DNA from 3 places in the Lysinibacillus sp. OF-1 genome. Region 1 is predicted to be linked to each of the others. Evidence: riboswitches for the same ligand, from Rfam matches in the RefSeq annotation. Region 1 holds a riboswitch; each other region holds the start of a gene.

What was found. A riboswitch is a leader RNA that binds a small molecule or an ion and turns the genes downstream of it on or off. The one in region 1 is predicted to bind lysine.
Positions count from the first base shown of each region.
Region 2: another riboswitch for lysine. It lies ahead of NV349_RS01315 (amino acid permease); the one in region 1 lies ahead of NV349_RS10705 (transporter substrate-binding domain-containing protein).
Region 3: another riboswitch for lysine. It lies ahead of NV349_RS16530 (aspartate kinase); the one in region 1 lies ahead of NV349_RS10705 (transporter substrate-binding domain-containing protein).

Region 1 covers NZ_CP102798.1:2,203,571-2,208,902, forward strand. Annotated here, with positions in the region: gene NV349_RS10695 (2-oxoglutarate dehydrogenase E1 component) at 1-1,232, shown strand, start outside; gene odhB (2-oxoglutarate dehydrogenase complex dihydrolipoyllysine-residue succinyltransferase) at 1,327-2,586, shown strand; lysine riboswitch at 2,929-3,115, shown strand; gene NV349_RS10705 (transporter substrate-binding domain-containing protein) at 3,234-4,091, shown strand; gene NV349_RS10710 (amino acid ABC transporter permease) at 4,262-4,987, shown strand; gene NV349_RS10715 (amino acid ABC transporter ATP-binding protein) at 5,000-5,332, shown strand, end outside.
Region 2 covers NZ_CP102798.1:271,800-277,131, forward strand. Annotated here, with positions in the region: gene NV349_RS01300 (nitric oxide synthase oxygenase) at 1-680, shown strand, start outside; gene NV349_RS01305 (hypothetical protein) at 706-1,236, shown strand; gene NV349_RS01310 (CynX/NimT family MFS transporter) at 1,303-2,511, opposite strand; lysine riboswitch at 2,688-2,864, shown strand; gene NV349_RS01315 (amino acid permease) at 2,947-4,410, shown strand; gene NV349_RS01320 (Nramp family divalent metal transporter) at 4,653-5,332, opposite strand, start outside.
Region 3 covers NZ_CP102798.1:3,363,921-3,369,252, reverse strand. Annotated here, with positions in the region: gene uvrC (excinuclease ABC subunit UvrC) at 1-914, shown strand, start outside; lysine riboswitch at 1,024-1,202, shown strand; gene NV349_RS16530 (aspartate kinase) at 1,316-2,542, shown strand; gene NV349_RS16525 (YslB family protein) at 2,638-3,072, opposite strand; gene NV349_RS16520 (succinate dehydrogenase cytochrome b558 subunit) at 3,345-3,953, shown strand; gene sdhA (succinate dehydrogenase flavoprotein subunit) at 4,020-5,332, shown strand, end outside.

The sequences.
Region 1 (5,332 bases):
ATTTAGAAATGCCAGCAGAATTAAAAGTAGAGTTCCCACAAATTGATACAGCAGTTGGTGCGGAACGTTTAGAAAAAATCAATGAAGAGCTTTTAGTGTTTGAAGAAAACTTCGAGCCACAGAAAAAGCTTGGCAAAATTTTAGAAAAACGTCGTGATGCCTATGCATCAGCAAAAATTGACTGGGGCCATGCAGAAACGTTAGCATATGCGACAATTATCCAAGACGGCACACCAGTACGTTTTACAGGTCAAGATGCTCAACGTGGTACATTCTCTCAACGTCACTTAGTACTTCACGATAAAAACAATGGGAATGTCTTCACACCGCTTCATCATATTTCTGGTGCGAGTGCATCCTTCTCAGTACACAACTCTCCACTGACTGAAGCGGGAGTAGTAGGCTTTGAGTATGGTTACAACCTAGAAAATAGTCATGTTTTAACAGTGTGGGAAGCACAATTCGGTGACTTTGCGAACATGGCACAAGTGATGTTTGATAACTTTATTTCAGGGGCACGCTCTAAATGGGGCCAAAAATCTGGATTAGTGATCCTTTTACCACATGGTTATGAAGGTCAAGGTCCAGAGCACTCTTCAAGCCGTATGGAACGCTATTTACAAATGTCAGCTGAAAACAACTGGTTTGTAGCGAACTGTTCAAACGCAGGTAACTACTATCATTTATTACGCCGTCAAGCAGCGTTATTAGGTACAGAAGGGGTACGTCCACTTGTAGTCGTATCACCAAAATCACTATTACGTCACCCATTAGCTGCGGCGAATGCTGAACAATTAGCAAATGGTTCATTCCAAGAAGTGATTGAACAACCAGGTTTAGGCGCTAAACCAGAAGCTGTAGAGCGTATCGTTTTAGGAACTGGTAAAGTGATGATCGACTTAGCGGATCGCGTAAAAGACGGAGAAGGCTTCGATCATTTACACATTATTCGTGTAGAACAACTTTACCCATTCCCAAAAGAGCAAGTTGCTGGTATTATTGCTAAGTATCCAAATGTGAAAGAAATTGTTTGGGTACAAGAAGAACCTAAAAACCAAGGCTCATGGAATTATGCATTAGAAACATTATATGAACTTTCAGAAGGTAAAAAACTTCGCTATGTAGGTCGTCCTGCAATGAGCTCAACTTCTGAAGGGGATGCAGATTCTCATAAAGCAGCACAAGCAGCATTAATTGAAGCGGCAGTTGCTGAGCCAGTGAAGGTTAAATAATCACATATAAATTTTTGAAAAAACCGGGCTACTTGCCCTCAAGCAGTAGCCCTTTTATGTGCGTCATGCACGTTAATCAAAGGAGGAAATGAAAGTGGCTGAAATTAAAGTCCCTGAATTAGCAGAATCGATTACAGAAGGTAGTATCGCACAGTGGGTAAAAAAAGTGGGCGATCGCGTTGAAAAAGGTGAATTCATCGTTGAACTTGAAACAGATAAAGTAAACGCTGAAATCATTTCTGAAGAAGCAGGTGTATTAACACAAATTTTAGCTGAAGAAGGCGATACTGTACTAGTTGGTCAAGTTATCGCAGTAGTAGAAGCAGGCGAAGGCGCAGCACCTGCACCTGCAGCGGCTCCAGCTGAAGCAGCTCCGGCTCCAGCAGCGCCACAAGCAGCATCTGCACCAGTAGCAGCGGCTCCAGTTGTAGAAGAAACTTCTGGTGAGCGAGTAATCGCCTCTCCAGCAGCACGTCGTCTTGCTCGTGAAAAAGGTATCAACCTTGCAGCAGTATCTCCAGTAGATCCACAAGGACGTGTACGTGTACAAGATGTAGCAGCTCATGGTACAGCTCCAGCTGTAGCACCAGTAGCAGCACCTACATCAGTAGCAACTTCAGGTGGCCCAGTAGTATTTACACCAGCAGCTAATTCTGACCGTGTAACAGTTGAAAAAATGAGCCGTCGTCGCCAAACAATTGCTAAACGTTTATTAGAAGTGAAACAATCAACAGCAATGTTAACAACATTTAACGAAATTGACATGACAAATATCATGGCACTTCGTAAACGTAAACAAGAAGAGTTTGTAAAAGCAAACGACATCAAACTTGGTTTCATGTCATTCTTCACAAAAGCTGTTGTTGCGGCACTAAAAAAATACCCATACGTAAACGCTCAAATCTCTGGCGATGAAATTCATTTAAATAACTTCTTTGATATCGGTATTGCTGTATCAACTGAAGAAGGTTTAGTTGTACCAGTTGTACGCGATGCAAACAGCAAAAACTTTGCAGAAATCGAAAAAGATATCGCTAACTTAGCGACAAAAGCTCGTGATAAAAAATTAGGCTTAAATGACATGGCTGGTGGATCATTCACAATCACAAATGGTGGTGTATTCGGTTCATTAATGTCAACTCCAATCATGAATGGTACGCAAGCTGGTATTTTAGGTATGCACTCAATTGTTAACCGTCCAGTTGCAGTAAATGGTGAAGTTCAAATCCGTCCAATGATGTATGTAGCACTTTCTTACGATCACCGTATCATCGATGGAAAAGATTCTGTAGGATTCTTAAAAACAGTTAAAGAATTAATCGAAAATCCTGAAGATTTACTATTAAATTCATAATGCCATTCAACCCTGCGAACAATGTTCAGCAGGGTTTTTTTATGCATGACGAAAGATTTTGATCGATTCTATGTTTGAAAGAGTACTAATGTTATATCGTTTAGAGGAGCAAAAAAGACATAAACACAACTTTTCTCACATAGAGCACATACTCTATAATAAAAATTTGTTTTAATTTTCAGAAATATCGATAGAAGCTTAACGATTTAAAATGAATAGAGAACGAACAATATCCTAATATTGTCATTAGTCAGAAAAATGTTAAAACTGTCTTGACGAGTGTACTAGTTTTATAGTAGTATCTAAATATCAATTAAATAAACAAACCTCACTAACGTTTACCAGTGAGGTAGAGGCGCGGTATTTATTAGTTCATTGTTGAGTTCAAGCAAGCGAAGACGCAATGAAGAAGGAAATATCGCCGAAGTATAAAAGGAGCTCGTACTTTTATGCTGGGTCTGCAGTGAATAAGTGCAGGACTGTCCTAGTAAATGGATTTCCAGATTTACTAGGTTGTGCTATCTCGGAAAATGGAAATTATAGTGAGGATTTGGGCAACTGTCATACAAGGTAAGACCTAAGTTCAATATACTTAGGTCTTTTTTATTACAGTTGTCTTATTTTTTTACAGAAAAGGGGAGTTTTTTATGAAAAGAAAATGGTTGTTAGTAATGATCTCTATCATGACAGCAATTGTGCTAGCTGGATGTGGCACTAGCGACAAAAAGGATGGCGGTTCAGGTGATGCTGGTGCTGACAAGGAAGCAAGTGGCGGTGAATTCCGAATCGGAATGGAGGCTGGCTATCCACCATTTAACTGGACACAGCAAGGTGATGCTAATGGTGCAGTGAAAATTGCTGATAATGCAGAGTATGCAGGCGGCTACGATGTCCAAATGGCAAAAAAAATTGCTGAAGGCTTAGGCAAAGAGCTAGTCATTGTCAAAATGGAATGGGACGGATTAGTACCAGCGCTACAATCTAACAAAATTGATGCGATTATCGCGGGTATGTCACCAACTGAAGAGCGTAAGAAAACGATTGATTTTACAGAAAACTACTATACTTCTGATTTCGTTATGGTTATTAAGAAAGGTAGCAAGTATGAAAATGCAAAATCGATTCAAGATTTCTCTGGTGCTAAAATTACTTCACAATTAAATACATCGAACTACAACGTTATTGATCAAATTAACGGTGTAGAAAAACAAACAGCAATGGAAAGCTTCCCCGCAATGCGTGTCGCTTTAGAGGCTGGCAAAATTGATGGCTATGTAGCAGAACGTCCAGAAGGTATTTCCGCTGCTGCTGCCAACGATAAGTTCACATATGTCGCATTTGAAGAAGGCTTTGATACGGATCTTTCCAATACTTCGATTGCTGTAGGCTTACGTAAAGACGATGCAAACCGTGAAAAAATCAACGAAATCCTAAAAGGTATTTCGGAAGACGATCGTCAAGCGATTATGGAAGAAGCGATTTCTCAACAACCAGCAGCACAATAATGACAAGGCACGGGCTAGTTGCTGGTCCGTGCATGATCATTTCATCATTATCAAAATGAGAACCTCTCTACATAATGATAATGTCCTAGCGTAACAAATCATAGAATAGTAGAAATAGCTAGGACACGAAGGAAATAAGCAAGCAACATGACATTGTTAGGAGGAACATCATGAGTCTTGAATGGATACTTTCAATTATTGAAAACAACTGGCAAATGTTTTTACGAGGTGCGTATTATACGTTACTGATTTCGATTATTAGTACAATTATTGGTGCATTCATCGGATTTTTCATTGGAATTATGCATACGATTCCAGTTCGTAAAAAAGGTTTAAAATTTTATAGCTTAAAGCTTATTAATTTTATCCTGACATGCTATGTTGAATTTTTCCGTGGTACACCAATGATTGTACAGGCTATGGTAGTCTACTACGGACTAGATATTGCATTTGGTATCGATATGCATTTTATTACAGCAGGTATTTTAGTCGTTTCCCTTAACACAGGGGCCTATATGGCAGAAATTGTTCGAGGTGGTATTGTCTCGATTGATAATGGTCAATACGAGGCAGCGTCGGCAATTGGTATGAATCACTTCCAAATCATGCTGCATGTTGTTTTACCACAAGTAGCACGCAATGTCTTGCCAGCGACAGGTAACCAATTAATTATGAATATTAAGGATACAGCCGTATTAAATGTCATTGGGGTAACGGAATTATTCTTCCAAACAAAATCAATTTCAGGTAACAACTTCCGTTATTTTGAATCATTCTTTGTTGCATGTATTCTTTATTTTATCATGACATTTACCGCATCTCGCATCCTTCTCTATGTTGAAAAACGTCTAGATGGACCTGATGCCTATCAAAAAGAACAAAAAGAAGCTGTATAGGGGGACGCACAAATGGCAGTGATTAAGATTGAACATTTAAGTAAATCATTTGGACGTAACCAAGTGTTAAAAGATGTAAATTTCCAAGTAGAAAAAGGCGAAGTCGTTTGTTTAATTGGCTCTTCTGGTTCTGGTAAATCAACATTACTTCGTTGCATCAATTTATTAGAAACGCCAAGTGGTGGTCAAATTATTTATAAAGGGGAAGACATTTTAGATGATAAGCACAATATTCAAGAATATCGTACACATCTAGGAATGGTATTCCAGCAATTCAATTTATTTAACAATCACAATGTGTTAAACAATTGCACAGTGGGCCAAATCAAAGTATTGAAGCGATCA
Region 2 (5,332 bases), 1.9 Mb from region 1:
ATGAAACGGAAGCTGGCGTTATTGGTGATGCACATTCTATTGTTTTTACTAAAGTATGTGAATCGTTAGGTTGGAAAAGTGAGAGGACACCATTCGATGTGTTACCTCTTGTTATACAAGTAGATGAGCGAGCTCCGCAGCTGTTTACAATTCCTGTAGAATATATTTTAGAGGTGCCAATTCGTCATCCAGAGTCAGTGGATGTAGAGAAATTAGGAATGAAATGGTATGCTGTACCCATAATTTCAAGTATGCGTTTTCAAATGGCAGGCATTGATTTCCAAGCCGCACCCTTTAATGGCTGGTATATGGGGACAGAAATCGGTGCACGTAATTTAGCAGATCATGACCGTTATAATATGCTACCAGCTATTGCGGAGGTTTTTAATCTTGATACAACCAAGCAAGCTTCACTTTGGCGTGATCGTGCATTAGTGGAGCTTAATATTGCTGTCCTTCATTCTTTTAAAGAACAAGGCGTGAGCATTGTCGATCATCATACAGCTGCTCAGCAGTTTAAATTGTTTGAAGAAGCAGAGGAATCAGCAGGACGAGACGTTACAGGCAACTGGACATGGCTAATCCCACCACTTTCGCCCGCAACGACTCATATTTTCCATAAACCTTATGTCAATATTTATCATACACCCAATTATTTTTATCAAAAACCATGCTATTAACTGATTGTGGAGAGGACGAAACGCTATGTTGAATGAGCAAATTCCGAGTATCCCGTGGTTACAATTGACGACACCTTATGGAAGAGGAACGGCTATCCCTCAGCTGATTGAACAGGAGCAATATACAGAGCTAGCTGAGTTAGTGGAGCATCAAGGTACACTATGGCAGGTCACACCATGGGCTTTGCTTGTCCTTCTAAAAAAGCTTGCTAGCAAAAATACGGGGGATGTCTCTGTACAAGAAGTAGAGCTTTATTTAGCTGTGGCACATGCAATTTCTGAAGATTATCTAGACCCATCCTATTCAGTTCAAACTATGCAGGAGCTGTTAGATGTCAAATATTTATGGATGGATCACGAAGAGAATGATGAGCTGGAATGGGAGGAGGAAACGCCAAAGGGTTATGAGCAGAAAGCTTTTGTAAGCTATTATTATTTTAGTTATATACTCTTACAAGAGGCTGTTCCTATTTTTGCAGCAGTTATAGCTCACAACAAAGAAACAGCAGACCGTCTTACTGAACTGCTAACCTTACTACAGCAATTGGACAAATAAAACGTCTATACCTATATAGAAGTAAAGCAGATGGGAAATATGAGCAGTTATCCCATCTGCTTTATTTTAATGGACATATTCGTCTTTAGAAGCTCTCATTGAGCAAAAGAAAAGAATGGTCGCCACAGCTACAAAGAGCCAACCAGCAATATTCCAGCCACCAAATAAATCATGTAAGTAGCCAAAAAGAATAGGGCCAATGGCGGCAAATAAATAACCTAATGATTGTGCAAAGCCTGATAAATCTGCTGCCTCAAATGCCGTGCGTGTACGAAGTGTAAAGAACATCATCGCTAAGGCAAATGAAGAACCTCCTGCTAAACCTAAAAGAATCATCCACAGTACCCCAAGACTTGTCCACTCCATGACAACTCCAGTAAAGCCTATTAAATAGAAGAATGTAAACATCACTACAAGAGGTCTTTGAGAAGCCATTTTACTTGCAATGATAGGCACAGCCAATGCCATTGGTACTTGTGAAAATTGCATGATAGAAAACATCCAACCAGCTTTGTCAGGAGCCAATCCCTGGGCGATGTAGATTTCGGGAATCCAAGCAGCAGTCGTATAAAATAATAAAGACTGTAATCCCATTGCACCTGTGACAGCCCAAGTAACAGGTGACTTCCATAAGGGTGTACTCGTCATTTTAGAGGTAGTGGCTGGCTCAGGTTTATTTGATTTCAATTGAGGTATCCAAATTAAAATCGTTACGACCACTAGTACAAGTGCAATGGACAGCGCTCCTTGCCAGCCAAATGATGAATTGGCTATAGGATAGCTAATACCTGCGCCAAGCCCAGCCGTTAAGTTCATCGACATAGTGAAAAATGCCATTAATAAACCAACATGGTATGGAAATTTTAATTTTAATAATCCTGGAATCAGCACATTTCCAAATGATATCGCTATGCCGATTAGTACAGTACCAAATACAAGTAACCCCGTTGTACCAAGGGAACGTAGAACAATCCCCAAGGCTAATAAAATAGTGGATAAAAATAGTGTTAGCTCAAGCCCTAGTTTGCGTGCTACAACGGGCGCAAATGGTGAGATGGTAGCAAAAGCGAGCAATGGAATCGTTGTTAGAAAGCCTGCAAGTACATTAGAAATACCAAGATCGTCACGGATAAATGATATAATAGGGCCAACAACAGTTAGTGGCATTCTTAATGTAGAGGCTATAAAGATAACTCCGAAGACTAAAAGTAAGGTTGTTCCCCTCCAGCTAATTTTTTTACTCGGAAAACTAGCGGAATGATCATTTGTAGTCAAAATAAATCCCCCTGTTCGTAACCGCTCTAATTGAACTACTATAACACTTTAACAAACTAATAAAAATAGTAGAAGATTCACAAAATACAGAACATTTATTGTTATATTGAAATGTCAAAGGTCTTATGCTAATATAATAAGCATCATAAATTTAATAATTATATGCCTCATGTTTGTATTGAGGTAGAGGTCGCGATATTTATAAGTATGCTAATGGAAATGACAAGCATTGATGAGATTAGCTGAAAGGGAATATTGCCGAAGTGTGAGGGGACTTGAAAACCTCATGCTGGGGCTGTCTCCGAAAGGAACAGAACTGTCACGTTTGCACAACGTGTTGAGCTATCATTTAGGAAAAACTGAGGATTAACTTAGCCATCACAGTGTATATGTGATGGCATTTTTTTGCCTCGTAAATAGGAAGGAAGCTATATCGTGAGTGAAATAAAAGTAAATCAGCTCGGACATAAAGCGCCAAAGCTGAAAAAAGAATTGAAAAGCCGTCATATCACAATGATTTCTTTAGGCGGTACAATTGGTACGGGACTATTTTTAGCCAGTGGTGGTGCCATTGCACAAGCTGGACCTGGTGGTGCATTGCTTGCCTACGCCCTAATCGGTATTATGGTGTACTTTTTAATGACAAGCTTAGGGGAAATGGCTGCCTATATGCCATCATCCGGTTCATTTAGTACGTATGCAACAAAATTTGTAGATCCAGCACTAGGCTTTGCATTAGGCTGGAACTATTGGTATAACTGGGCAATCACTATTGCAGCAGAAATTGCGGCAGTATCCTTAATTATGAAATATTGGTTCCCTGATAGTTCATCAGCCCTTTGGACAGTATTATTTATTGCTGTTGTACTGTCATTTAATTTACTTTCTGTAAAGAGCTATGGAGAAAGTGAATATTGGTTTGCGATGATTAAAGTAGTGACAGTCATTGTTTTTATTATTATCAGTTTATTAATGATTTTTGGTATTTTAGGTGGACAGGCACCTGTAGGCTTTACTAATTTCTTTATTAGTGATGGACCATTTCACGGTGGCTTCCTAGCTACATTTGGAATTTTCCTAGCAGCCGGATTTTCATTCCAAGGAACAGAGTTACTTGGGATTACAGCAGGTGAAACAGACGATCCAGGAAAAAATATTCCAAAGGCTGTTAAATCCGTATTCTGGCGTATTCTTTTGTTTTATATTTTAGCAATTGGTGCAATCGGAATGTTGATTCCATTTACAGATGAACGCTTATTATCAGAAGATATCGCAGTATCACCGTTTACATTAGTGTTTGACCGCTTAGGTATTGCCTTTGCAGCTTCGTTAATGAATGCCATTATTTTAACGGCTATGCTGTCAGCTGGAAATTCAGGGCTTTATGCATCATCACGTATGCTATGGCAATTAGCAGTGGATGGACATGCGCCTAAGTTCTTCACAAAGCTAAGTCGTCGAGGAATACCAATTTATGCATTGATGGCAACATTAGCTGTAGGTTGCTTAGCTTTTTTAGCGTCTTTCTTTGGTGATGGCGTTGTTTATATTTGGCTGTTAAACGCCTCTGGTATGTCTGGTTTTATTGCATGGCTCGGCATTGCCTTTAGTCATTATCGCTTCCGTCGTGCATTTGAGGCACAGGGCCTAGATCCAAAGCTATTACCTTATAGAGCAAAATTGTACCCGTTTGGACCACTATTTGCCTTTACTGTTTGTATGATTGTGGTCATTGGGCAAAATTACACGGCCTTTACGGGAGACCAAATTGATTGGTATGGGATATTAGTTTCTTATGTTGGAATCCCACTATTTTTACTGTTATGGTTTGGCTACAAAATCAAGCACAAAACAAAAATGCTTTCACTTCAAGAATGTGATTTAAAAGTGGAAGATTAAATAGTAGGGCTGTTCTGTAAACTAATGAATGATTGGTTTATGGGACAGCTTTTTATGTCTTAATCGTCGTTAAAAATATCAAAAAATAATATCATATATAGAGTAATATTAGTATTTACTAACTAGCCATTCGAAAGTCGATGTCTAATCAAATAAAAAACAGGTACCCATTCTTGAACTGCCCCGTAATAGTTAGAAATCAAACTTTTACGGGGCAGTTCATCTCGAGTACCTGATTTTTATTATCCAAATATTGTTTCCCACAGTAAGTAAATATTCAATGTCACAACGATAATAACAACAAACCAACCTAAAAACGTTGTAATACGGTGATTGACTAAACTGCCCATGATGTTTCGTTTGCTTGTAAACATAACAAGAGGGACAAGAGCAAATGCAATACCGAAAGATAAAACAACCTGACTTAGAACGAGCGCATAGGTTGCATTCACGCCTGAAGCAATAATGACTAGAGGCGGCACCATAGTAATCGCTCTACGTAAATAAAGTGGTATTTTTCTTTGAATGAATCCTTGCATGACTACATCACCTGCTAACGTCCCGACAGAGGAGCTAGCTAGCCCGGCAATAAGTAAACCAAGACCAAATGAAATAGCAGCCATGGGGCCGAGCGCATCTTTTAAGCCATTGTAGGCAACATCTAAATCTTCTACAACCACGCCTTGTGTGTGGAAGACTGCTGCAGCAATGATCAGCATGCTCATATTAATCGCTCCGGCAATAATCATAGCGATGATAATATCGATAAATTCAAAACGGAAAATACGTTTTTTTTCATTTTCATTCCGACCAACAATACGATTTTGCGTTAACGATGAATGTAAGTAAATAGCATGAGGCATGACAGTTGCTCCTAAAATACCTGTTGCTAATAATAGTGAATCTACACCTTCAAACTGTG
Region 3 (5,332 bases), 1.2 Mb from region 1:
GCTTTTATGAAAAACCAGAGCATATTAAGCCGAAAGAAATTTTTATTCCACAAGCAATTGATGCAGCCATCTTAACGGAGTTATTAGAGCTTAAAGTTCTTACACCAAAAAGAGGTCAAAAGAGGGAATTGGTTGAATTAGCAACTAAAAATGCTGAGATTGCTGTGGCAGCTAAATTCCAGCTAATTGAACGGCAGGAAGAACGGACAATTGGTGCTTGTGAGGCACTTGGTGAAGCAATAGGTATTTCAACGCCATTACGAATTGAGGCATTTGACAATAGTCATATGCATGGCACGGATGCTGTATCGGCTATGGTTGTCTTCATTGATGGAAAGCCTGCGAAAAAGGAATATCGTAAATACAAAACGCGTACGGCTGCAAAGCATGATGATTACGGTGCGATGCAAGAGGTTATACGTCGGCGATATTCGCGTGTCTTAAAGGAAGGCTTGCCATTGCCAGATTTGGTCTTAATTGATGGTGGCAAGGGGCAAATGGAAGTCGCCCGTGAAGTACTAGAAGATGAGCTTGGACTTGTTATACCGATTGCAGGTTTAGCAAAAGATGATAAGCATAATACGTCGCAGCTATTGTTTGGTGATCCACCAGAAGTAATTGCCTTAAAGCGTACTAGTGATGGCTTTTATTTATTACAACGAATTCAGGACGAAGTTCACCGCTTTGCTATTACCTTCTTGCGCCAACAGCATGAGAAGCATGCCATTCAATCGGTGTTAGACCATATTGAAGGTGTGGGGCCAAAACGCAAGCAGCAGTTGCTCAAACATTTTGGTTCAGTTAAGAAAATTCGAGAGGCGAGCGAGCTAGCTTTGCAGGAGGCAGGAATACCTGCTAATTTAGCGAGCCAAATTTATAGCTATTTTCAGCAAGAGTCATTGTCAAAGGAATAGACATGTGCTAAGGTTGTAAATAACATTGTTCGTCAATGTGATGAATAGCGAACTGGTGTGGCTAGCATGTTGACGCCAGCGTTAAACCAATTGAATACATTCACTTTATGGTGATGATAGAGGTGCAAGATTCAAGAGTAACACAATGGAGGATGAACAAGTCCAGAGATCGTGTGTGAAAGGGGAGCTTGCCGAAGTATAGCATTGTTGTTTCCTTTGTTGTACTGGTTTTACATTTAAGAAATGTAAGATTGTCGATTCTAAAAGTTTCGGAGAGCTATCACACATGCACAAGTTACGATCATTGTACATGTTATAGGCAGCTTTCACGTTATGTGGAGGCTGCCTTTTAGTTTTCTAGAAGCAGGTGAAATATATGACTGGAAAGGAGAACGCAAGAAATGGCTAAAATAGTGATGAAGTTTGGAGGGGCTGCACTAGCTTCTACTGAACAAATCCAAGAGGCAGCAAGGAAGGCGATTGCTGAAAAGGACAGAGGCTTCGATGTAGTCGTGGTCGTTGCAGCAATGGGACACACAATGAAAGATGTGCAAACGATGGTACATCAACTAACGGACGAAGTGCCCAAACGAGAATTAGCTGCAGTCGTGTCTACGGGCTCTCAATTATCCAGCGCTTTATTTGCCATCGCATTACAGGAAGCGGGCTATGAGGCAGTGTCCTTAACTGGATGGCAAGCAGGTATACATACAGATTGTAAGTATCGTCATGCACGTATTGACTATATCGATGACAGTCGTATTGAAGAACATCTTGTACAGGGACAAATTGTAGTGATTGCTGGAGAACAGGGTATTGATGAGGAACAAAATATTACTACACTTGGCAAAGGCGGAGCTGAAACAACAGCTATAGCACTCGCGGTAGCATTGGAAGCAGAGCGAACTGATATGTACACAAATGTTGACGGTGTTTATACAGCAGATCCACGCTATGTCAGCAAAGCTCAAAAGCTGCAGGAAATCTCCTATGATGAAATGCTGGAGTTATCTAATTTAGGATCACATGTTATTCATCCTCGTGCAGTGGAGTTAGCAAAAAAATTTCAAATGCCCGTTATTATACGCTCTAGCTTAGTAGAGTCAGTAGGTACTTTATTGAAGGAGGAAGTGGAAATGGAGAAAAATTTAGTCGTCCGTGGTGTAGCCTTTGAGTCAGATATTATCCGTTTAACAGTGGGGTATGATGCGTATGCCGATGGTGCATTGGCAGATATGTTTACAATCCTTGCAGAAAACCGCATTAATGTAGATATTATTGTACAGGCAATCATTGATGGCTTAAAACCAACTGTGTCTTTTTCCATTTTAAAAGAAGAATTTGCGGAAACATTGCGTGTTCTAGAAGATAGTAAATTGTCACTTGGCTTTAGTTTTGCTGACTTTGAAATAGGGTTGGCGAAGGTTTCTATCATTGGTTCAGGTATGGCCTCTAATCCAGGTGTGGCTGCTCGCATGTTTGATCGATTACGTCGTGAAGATATCCCTATAAAAATGGTTAGTACGTCTGAAATAAAAGTGTCTGTTGTTGTACCACAGGATGATATGATTCGTGCAGCAAATGCCTTGCATGATGAATTCAATTTAGAGCAAGCACTTTATATATAATAATAGAAGAAACAGTATTTTATGTAATAGTCCGAAATTAAAGGAAGAAAAAAGAAGGATTGTCATCCCGTTGAATAGGGAGACAATCCTTTTCATCATTCAGTAGGGATGGTATTCATAATACGTTCCTTGACATCCCATTTGACTGTAAACATGACATAGTGCTGCTTTTCTCGCTTTTCATCATAGCATTCTGTAAGGTAGCCTTTAGCTAATTGAATTTGCTCTGCTATAAATCCTGCTTCCAGTCTAAAGCTTCGTTGTTTGATTTGCAATATTTCAGGGTCATTTGTCAATTGGAAAATGCGACCATCCTTTGATTCCTTCATGAGCTCTAGTGTACCCCAGCAGGCATCTGCGAAAAATGCGATAAGTTCGTCTTGACTTTTGCATGGGAACTTGCGAGCAAGCTCTTTACCTGCCCAATAAAGGACATCATTCTCATGTTTACCAAGGATAGAAGATAGAATATGATCGCGAATGAGCTCATAACCAAATGATGAAATTGTAGGAGATGGAGTGTTTAACATTGTTATCCTTCTTTCTTAGAATTTTCTTAAAATTCAACAGTAATAAAGTAATGATAGATTTTTCGAGAAAAAACAACGCATCATGTACTAGATTAGTTCTTTAATAAGCTCTATGAAAAACTCCGAGTTGCCTTGACGCTCGTAGCTCTTGAGAGTACAATAAACATGTCATAATATTGTACCATGATGAAATACACAGTCAATGAAGTATCATTTACAAAATGATGACTTCTTTTGTTGTGCTATTTTAAGTACTAAGGGGGGTAACAGTCTTGTCGAAAGATCGAGAGTTTTTATGGCGTCGCTTACATTCTCTACTTGGTATCATTCCAGTAGGTCTGTTTTTAACGATGCACCTGTTCATTAACTTTACAGCAACAGGCGGGGCAGAAAGTTACAACGATGCTACCGCAGTAATGGAAAAGATTCCATTCCTTATCCTAGTTGAATGGATTGTCATCTATATTCCATTAATGTTCCACGCATTCTATGGTGTCTACATTGCATTCACTGCTACACCAAACACAGGACGTTTCAGCACATACCGTAACTGGATGTTCTCTTTACAACGTTTCACTGGTGTATTCCTAGTGATTTTCATTGCATGGCATATTTTCCAAACTCGTATTCAAAAAGCACTTGGCACACACGTTGATTACGACATGATGGCGAATATCGTTGCTAATCCATTCATGCTTGGATTCTACATTGTTGGTATTTTATCAGCAACTTTCCACTTATCTAACGGTTTATGGGCATTCCTAGTAAGCTGGGGTATTACACAATCTCCTCAGTCTCAAAAGATTGCTACTTACGTAACAAACATTATTTTCGTAATTCTAAGTGTAGTTGGTGTGGCTGCTATTTTAGCTTTCGTATAATTCAATAGAAGCTACGATAGAGTAACAGCAATCATTGCAATTTTTTAAGAGGAGTGAGAAATAATCATGGCGAAAAGCAAAATAATTGTTGTCGGCGGTGGTCTTGCCGGTCTGATGGCAACGATTAAAGCAGCTGAAGTTGGTACTGAAGTTGATTTATTCTCATTAGTTCCTGTAAAACGCTCACACTCTGTTTGTGCGCAAGGCGGAATTAATGGTGCGGTAAATACAAAAGGTGAAGGGGATTCTCCATGGATTCACTTTGATGATACTGTATATGGTGGGGACTTCTTAGCGAACCAACCACCAGTAAAAGGTATGTGTGACGCAGCACCTGGCATTATCCACTTAATGGACCGTATGGGTGTTATGTTCAACCGTACACCAGAAGGACTTTTAGATTTCCGTCGTTTTGGCGGTACTTTAATGCACCGTACAGCTTTCTCTGGTGCAACAACTGGTCAACAATTACTATATGCGCTAGATGAGCAAGTTCGTTCTCATGAAGTAGCTGGTTTAGTAAATAAATATGAACACTGGGAATTCCTTGGTGTTATCATCGATGATGACGGCGTTTGCCGTGGTATCGTAGCGCAAGATATGCGTACAGAAGAAATTAAATCATTCCGTGCAGACGCTGTTATTATGGCGACTGGTGGCCCTGGTATTATCTTCGGTAAAACAACAAACTCTGTTATTAACACAGGTTCTGCTGCTTCTATCGTTTATCAACAAGGTGCTTCATATGCGAATGGTGAATTCATTCAAATTCACCCAACAGCGATTCCTGGAGATGACAAAAACCGTCTAATGTCAGAATCAGCTCGTGGTGAAGGTGGTCGTATTTGGACTTATAAAGACGGTAAACCTTGGTACTTCTTAGAAGAAAAGTACCCAGCTTATGGTAACTTAGTACCACGTGATATTGCAACACGTGAAATTTTTGATGTCTGTGTAAACCAAAAACTTGGTATTAATGGCGAGAACATGGTATACCTAGATCTTTCTCATAAAGATCCACATGAATTGGACGTTAAACTTGGTGGTATCATCGAAATCTACGAAAAATTCGTAGGGGATGATCCACGTAAATTACCAATGAAAATTTTCCCAGCAGTTCACTATTCAATGGGTGGATTATGGGTTGATTACAACCAAATGACTGAAATTCCTGGTCTATTTGCAGCAGGTGAATGTGATTACTCTCAACATGGTGCAAACCGTCTTGGTGCGAACTCATTATTATCTGCTATCTACGGTGGTATGGTTGCAGGACCAAACGCAGTAGATTATGTAAAACACCTTAAAAAGCATGCAGAAGATCTTCCACAAGAGATTTACGATGCTCGTGTCAAAGAGGAGCAAGCGAAATGGGATGC